Linked DNA regions of Microbulbifer sp. A4B17. The protein of the gene in region 2 interacts with the protein of the main gene of each other region in a pairwise test. Links are inferred from orthologs where the notes say so. Each region holds a gene or a part of one and is shown on either strand. Other genes may lie near its edges.

Region 1 (3,393 bases), 2.9 Mb from region 2 along the record:
AGAAAACCTGGGACTTCTTGGTGGGGATAGTGGTGTTCTTGTCGATCAGCGGAGTCGCAACGCCACCCATGGTTTCGATACCCAGGGTTAGCGGAGTTACGTCCAGCAGCAGTACGTCTTTAACGTCACCGGACAGTACGGCGCCCTGGATAGCAGCACCCATGGCAACGGCTTCGTCGGGGTTAACGTCTTTGCGCGGCTCTTTGCCGAAGAACTCGGTTACTTTCTGCTGTACCAGCGGCATGCGGGTCTGACCACCCACCAGGATCACTTCGTCTACACCAGAAGCGGACAGGTCGGCGTCTTGCAGAGCGATTTTTACCGGCTCCAGGGAGCGGGTAACCAGCTCTTCTACCAGGCTTTCCAGCTTGGCGCGGGTCAGCTTAACAACCAGGTGCTTGGGACCAGTGGCGTCTGCAGTGATGTACGGCAGGTTTACTTCGGTCTGCTGGCTGGAGGACAGCTCGATCTTGGCTTTTTCTGCAGCTTCTTTCAGGCGCTGCATCGCCAGGGGGTCGCCTTTCAGGTCGATGCCCTGGTCTTTCTTGAACTCGTCTGCGAGGTATTCGATCAGGCGCAGGTCGAAGTCTTCACCACCGAGGAAAGTGTCACCGTTGGTGGACAGTACTTCGAACTGCTTCTCACCGTCTACGTCGGCAATTTCGATGATGGAGATATCGAAGGTACCGCCACCCAGGTCGTATACCGCAACAGTGCGGTCACCGCCCTGCTTGTCCAGGCCGTAAGCCAGTGCAGCGGCAGTCGGCTCGTTGATAATGCGCTTAACGTCCAGGCCCGCGATGCGGCCGGCGTCTTTGGTGGCCTGACGCTGGGAGTCGTTGAAGTAAGCCGGTACGGTAATTACTGCAGCTTCAACTTTCTCGCCGAGGAAATCTTCCGCAGTCTTTTTCATTTTCTTCAGGACTTCGGCAGAGATCTGCGGCGGAGCTTTTTTATCGCCTTTCACTTCTACCCAAGCGTCGCCGTTGTCAGCTTCAGTGATGGTGTAAGGAACCATCTTGATATCTTTCTGCACAACGTCGTCTTTAAATTTACGGCCGATCAAACGCTTAACCGCAAACAGAGTATTTTGGGGATTGGTCACCGCCTGACGCTTGGCAGACTGACCTACCAGAATTTCATTGTCGTCAGTGAAGGCAACAATAGAAGGTGTAGTGCGATCGCCTTCGGCGTTTTCGATTACACGCGCTTTGTCACCATCCAGTACCGCTACACAGCTGTTAGTGGTACCCAGGTCGATGCCGATAATTTTTCCCATCTGTAAAATCCTCTTTTGATGCGCGCTGCCAGCTCTGTTCTGTTTGCACCGCGCGAATAATTCTTGATGTCAGCTATATTGGTGCCGGCCGTTAAATTTCAAGGCCGCTTTACATTTCAGCCGTTACGGCGCTTTGCTGACCACCACCATGGCCGGGCGAACCAGGCGACCGTTGAGGCGATAACCTTTCTGAAACACATCCAGAACCGTGTTCGGCTCTACATCGCCGTTGGGCACCTGGGTCATGGCCTGGTGCAGTTCCGGATCGAAGGGCTCTCCCGCTGGATCGACAACTTCCACCGAATTTTTCGTCAGGGTTTCAACGAAAGATTTGTGAGTCAGCTCGATACCTTCGATCAAAGCCTTATTGGCTTCATCGGCCGTATCGATAGTCGCCAGCGCGCGCTCGAGGTTGTCCACAACAGGCAACAAATCCTGCAGCAGTTTCTCTACCGCAAATTTGCGTGCGCGCTCGATATCCTGTTGCGCGCGGCGGCGGGCATTCTGCTCTTCCGCCTGGGCGCGCAGAGCCATATCCTTGTGCGCTGCCAGTTGCTCCTGCAACTTGATAATTTCCTCGTGCAGGGCATCGGCACCTTCGGCCTCTTCCTGCAGGGCTTCCTCCGCGAGTTCACGCTCTATAGAGGAAGGGTCTTCAACCTCTGCTGAAACGCCCTCGTCTGTAGCTGGTGCGTGCTCCGCCCCCTCTTTAATCTGATCTTCTTCGCTGCGCTCTCTGGCCACTGCTTTCTCCGTCGCGTCGACTCTGTCAGTAATGTGAGTTGAGCCCGTCCTGCGGGCACTGGAGCCTATATGGGGACAACCCCGCACAGTTCAAGTGGTTTTTCGCGCTAGCGCACATCCTCAGAGTAATGTGACCCCGTCCCTATAGCTAACCAGGAACGAATACTGTATAAATAACCACTAATTGGGCCGAGTGCCCGCCGATTAGCAAGGACACAAGCGATCTCTATGCTGCTGCATCTGTCTATCAGTCAATTCACCCTGGTGGACCAACTGGAGTTGGAGTTTGGTCCCGGTACCAGCACCCTGACCGGCGAGACCGGCGCGGGTAAGTCAATCACTCTCGATGCCCTTGGCCTGGCACTGGGCGGTCGCGGCAGCGCTGAGCTTGTGCGCACCGGCGCCAATCGCGCCGATATCAGTGCCACCTTTGATATCGTCGAGCACCCCAGCGCCGCCAGCTGGCTTGAATCCCAGGAGCTGGATGCTGGGCAGGAAGTCATACTGCGCCGCACCATTGGCGCTGACGGCCGCTCCCGAGCCTATATCAACGGCCAACCGGTAACCCTGTTGCAACTCCGCGCCCTGGGCGAACAGCTGATCGATATCCACAGCCAGCACGAACACCAATCCCTGTTGAAGAAAGAAACGCACCTGCGCCTGCTGGATGAATATGCCCAGGCCCAGGAACTCGCCGCAGAGACCCGCAGCCGCTTCAAAACCTGGCGGGATCACTATCGCCGCTATCGCACCCTGGCCGACAGCGCCGAAGAAGCCGAAGCCCGCCGCCACTTGCTGGAATACCAGCTTAAGGAGCTGGATCAACTTGGCTTGAGCGAAGGGGAAATAGAGTCCCTCGAGAGCGAACAGCAACAGCTGGCCAATGCCGGGGAAATCCTCAGTGGCAGCTACCAGTTGGCCGCTTTCCTTTCCGGCGGTGAGGGCGATATTGCCGAGCAACTGCACCGCGCCCTCCAACTGCTGTCATCCATGCCCGGGCAAGCTCCGGCCCTGGTGGAAGTGGCTCAGATGCTCGACAGCGCGCGCATCCAGGTAGATGAAGCCGCAGCTACCCTGTCCCGGCATATCGATCGCTTCGAGATGGACCCGGAGCGGCTCTCCGAAGTTGAAGACAGGCTCAGCGCCATCTACCAGGCGGCGCGCAAACATCGAGTTCAGCCGCAAGAACTACCGGCACTACAACAGCAGTTGCAGGCAGAGCTGGACGATATCGGCAGCCCTGACGCCCTGGAACGCCTGGCCACTGATTGTGAACAACTGGAAAAGCAGTACAGAAAAGTCGCCGGCAAACTCAGCAATCTGCGCAGTAAAGCCGCAGAGTCACTGGCGGAGGCGGTGAATTGCCAACT
Region 2 (3,393 bases):
AGAAAGAACACTCCCCAACTTAACCCGCTTCTTCCCCTCCGGGCAAAGCTCACTTTCCGGAGAGTTATACATTTTTTGCTCAAAACTCATTCTTACCTCAGAAAACATCACATCCTTTATCAAGGATTTATAAACTTTGCCCCTTTATTAAAGTGGTAGCGGTTGCCCTAGCAATAATTTTCCCCTCTTGAATAAGCTCTCCTTCCAGGAAACAGACGGTTCCACCTTTAGATACAACTCTGCCAACACCCTCAAGTGGCCCCACTTTAGCTGGGCGAACAAATTGAGTCTTTAGCTCTAAAGTCGGAGCAAACTGACCAATATTCAAGGAAAATACAAGTGCAGGACCCATTACGTCGTCGAGCATTGCACATAGAAACCCACCCTGTATTGTTCCCGCAGGGTTTAAGAATGACTCCCTGGCAAAAAATCGGGCTTTCATCTCCATTTTTTCACTTGAATAGCTTATTAGCTCAAATCCCAGAGTTTTCGCACACTCAGGTACTGGCAGATCTCCCGACTCGACCATTTCGTAGATATCCATATTTCCGCACCGATTCCATTCTATGTTTGTTATTTCAACTTAAGTCAGATTCACCATCACTTACCAACCCTGCTCCACTCGATTTTGCTGCTGCCCTGTATCACACCAAGTTCCAGCAGTTAAGTGCTCTCATCTACACCAATTCACACCATGGATAAATCTGCCCCCAGTAAACCACTTTCCACAAGGCAAAAAAAAGCCCCGCAGTTGCGGGGCTTTTTAGATAGGCTTTAAGGCCGGCTTACATCATGCCGCCCATACCGCCCATGCCACCCATACCGCTCATGTCAGGAGCAGCCGGCTTGTCTTCCGGGATTTCTGCAACCATGGCTTCGGTGGTGATCATCAGGCCAGCGATAGAAGCTGCCGCCTGCAGTGCAGAGCGGGTTACTTTAGCTGGGTCCAGGATACCCATTTCCAGCATATCGCCGTACTCACCAGTAGCAGCGTTGTAACCGAAGTTGCCTTCGCCTTGCTTGATCTTGTCAACAACTACGGAAGCTTCGTCACCAGCGTTGGAAACGATTTGACGCAGAGGCATTTCCATAGCGCGCAGGGCTGCAGCGATGCCGTGGTTCTGGTCTTCGTTGTCGCCAGTTACAGAGATAACCTGGGTAGCGCGAACCAGAGCTGTACCACCGCCAGGTACTACGCCTTCCTCTACTGCGGCGCGGGTAGCGTGCAGAGCGTCTTCAACGCGGGCTTTCTTCTCTTTCATTTCCACTTCAGTAGCGGCGCCTACTTTGATTACCGCAACACCGCCAGCCAGCTTGGCTACGCGCTCTTGCAGCTTCTCTTTGTCGTAGTCGGAAGAGGACTCTTCGATCTGTGCACGGATCTGGCTAACGCGAGCTTCGATGTCTTTAACATTGCCAGCGCCGTCAACGATTACAGTGTTTTCTTTGGACAGGGTTACGCGCTTAGCAGTACCCAGGTGCTCCAGAGTGGTACCTTCCAGCTCCAGGCCAACTTCTTCAGAAATCACGGTGCCGCCAGTCAGGATAGCGATGTCCTGCAGCATGGCTTTACGACGGTCGCCGAAACCAGGTGCTTTAACAGCAGCAACTTTAACGATGCCGCGCATGCTGTTTACAACCAGAGTTGCCAGTGCTTCGCCTTCTACGTCTTCAGCGATGATCAGCAGCGGCTTGGAAGCTTTAGCTACTTGCTCCAGCAGGGGCAGCAGGTCGCGGATGTTGGAGATTTTCTTGTCTACCAGCAGGATAAACGGGTTGTCCAGCTCGGCAGTCATGTTCTCTTGGTTGGTGATGAAGTAAGGAGACAGGTAGCCGCGGTCGAACTGCATACCTTCTACTACGTCCAGCTCGTTTTCCAGGCCGGAACCTTCTTCAACAGTGATAACGCCTTCTTTGCCAACTTTTTCCATGGCTTCAGCGATGATGGTACCAACGCTCTCGTCGCTGTTAGCGGAGATAGTACCTACCTGGGCGATAGACTTGGTGTCAGCACAGGGAGTGGACAGGCCAGCAATGTGGTCAACAGCTGCGGTTACCGCTTTGTCGATACCGCGCTTCAGGTCCATTGGGTTGAAGCCAGCGGCTACGGATTTCAGGCCTTCGGTTACGATAGCCTGGGCCAGAACGGTAGCGGTGGTGGTGCCGTCACCAGCGGTGTCAGAAGCTTTGGAAGCAACTTCTTTAACCATCTGTGCGCCCATGTTTTCGAACTTGTCGCTCAGCTCGATTTCTTTCGCTACGGAAACACCGTCTTTGGTTACGGTAGGAGCGCCGAAGGACTTGTCCAGAACTACGTTGCGGCCTTTAGGGCCCAGGGTAGTTTTTACAGCGTCTGCCAGGATGTTTACGCCTTTCAGCATTTTCTGACGAGCGTCGTCACCGAAAATTACGTCTTTAGCTGCCATGATTCTTATTCCTCAAATTCTTTTTGCGGGTAAAGTTAAAGGCTGGCCTTAGCCTTCCAACACGCCGTAGATATCACCTTCGCTCATGATGATCAGCTCTTCGCCTTCCACCTTGAGGGTATTGCTGTCGGCATAGCGACCGAAAACAACAGTGTCACCTACCTTCACAGACAGTGCGCGAACATCGCCATTGTCCAGCTGCTTGCCCTCACCCACGGCTACCACTTCACCTTGGTTCGGCTTTTCTTTGGCAGCGCCCGGCAGCACGATACCGCCAGCTGACATCGCTTCTTCTTCCTTACGTCGTACTACGACGCGGTCGTGTAAAGGACGAATTTTCATGGATAAGTTCTCCATTGAGTCGTTTTAATGGTTTCCAACATTGGCGGCACTGACCCTTTGGGCCGGTAGCCTCACCCCTCTCTGAAATCCAGAGGCGGGGCTTAATTCTCAGTTGAACCCTATCTATGGGCGGGAAAAGGGATTTCAACACCAACAGGTGAAAAAACTGTGAAGCAAATTCTCACCGCTGGCATTTTGTATATTTTTTAATCTAATCAGGACCTGGGACGCTTGTCTTCAACAGAATGCTTGTCTTCTCCAGGGCGCTTCTCATCCCGGGAATACTCCCCTTCGATAACGTCATCTCCATTCTTTTGATTTGGCGACTGGCCGAAGTGTTGTGGAGGAACCACTTTGACATGGCGAAGAATAAAGCCCAGCAGGAGGTTTCTGAGGCCCGGTATCAAACAGATAAATCCAAAAAAGTCGGTAATAAAACCTGGAGTGAGTAGCAGCACGCCACCCACGGCGAGGAAAATCCCCTCAACCATCTCTTTTGCAGGAATATTTCCCGCTTGCATCTTCTCCTGAGCCCGCATCAGGGTAGAGATCCCCTGGCGACGCAGCAGTGTCACTCCAACCACTGCGGTCAGAATAACCAGACCGATCGTTGGCAATGCGCCAA

What was found. The genes of interacting proteins can lie anywhere in the genome.
Region 1: the proteins of groL (region 2) and grpE interact in binary tests that used the Escherichia coli proteins (3 or more experiments, as listed by UniProt). The link is inferred for Microbulbifer sp. A4B17 from one-to-one orthologs.

What each region holds. Positions count from the first base shown.
Region 1 is NZ_CP029064.1:4,184,491-4,187,883, forward strand. What follows is about bases 214-3,110. They hold grpE (nucleotide exchange factor GrpE), read right to left. Parts: upstream 2,024-3,110; coding sequence 1,403-2,023; downstream 214-1,402. Other genes in these bases: recN (DNA repair protein RecN), read left to right, coding at 2,252-3,110. Also shown: more of recN, read left to right, coding at 3,111-3,393. UniProt on the Escherichia coli protein: Participates actively in the response to hyperosmotic and heat shock by preventing the aggregation of stress-denatured proteins, in association with DnaK and GrpE. It is the nucleotide exchange factor for DnaK and may function as a thermosensor.
Region 2 is NZ_CP029064.1:1,264,609-1,268,001, reverse strand. The notes cover bases 107-3,003. They hold groL (chaperonin GroEL), read right to left. Parts: upstream 2,427-3,003; coding sequence 786-2,426; downstream 107-785. Other genes in these bases: BTJ40_RS05545 (FxsA family protein), read right to left, coding at 2,984-3,003; groES (co-chaperone GroES), read right to left, coding at 2,475-2,768; BTJ40_RS05560 (PaaI family thioesterase), read right to left, coding at 128-544. Also shown: BTJ40_RS22185 (hypothetical protein), read right to left, coding at 1-90; more of BTJ40_RS05545, read right to left, coding at 3,004-3,393.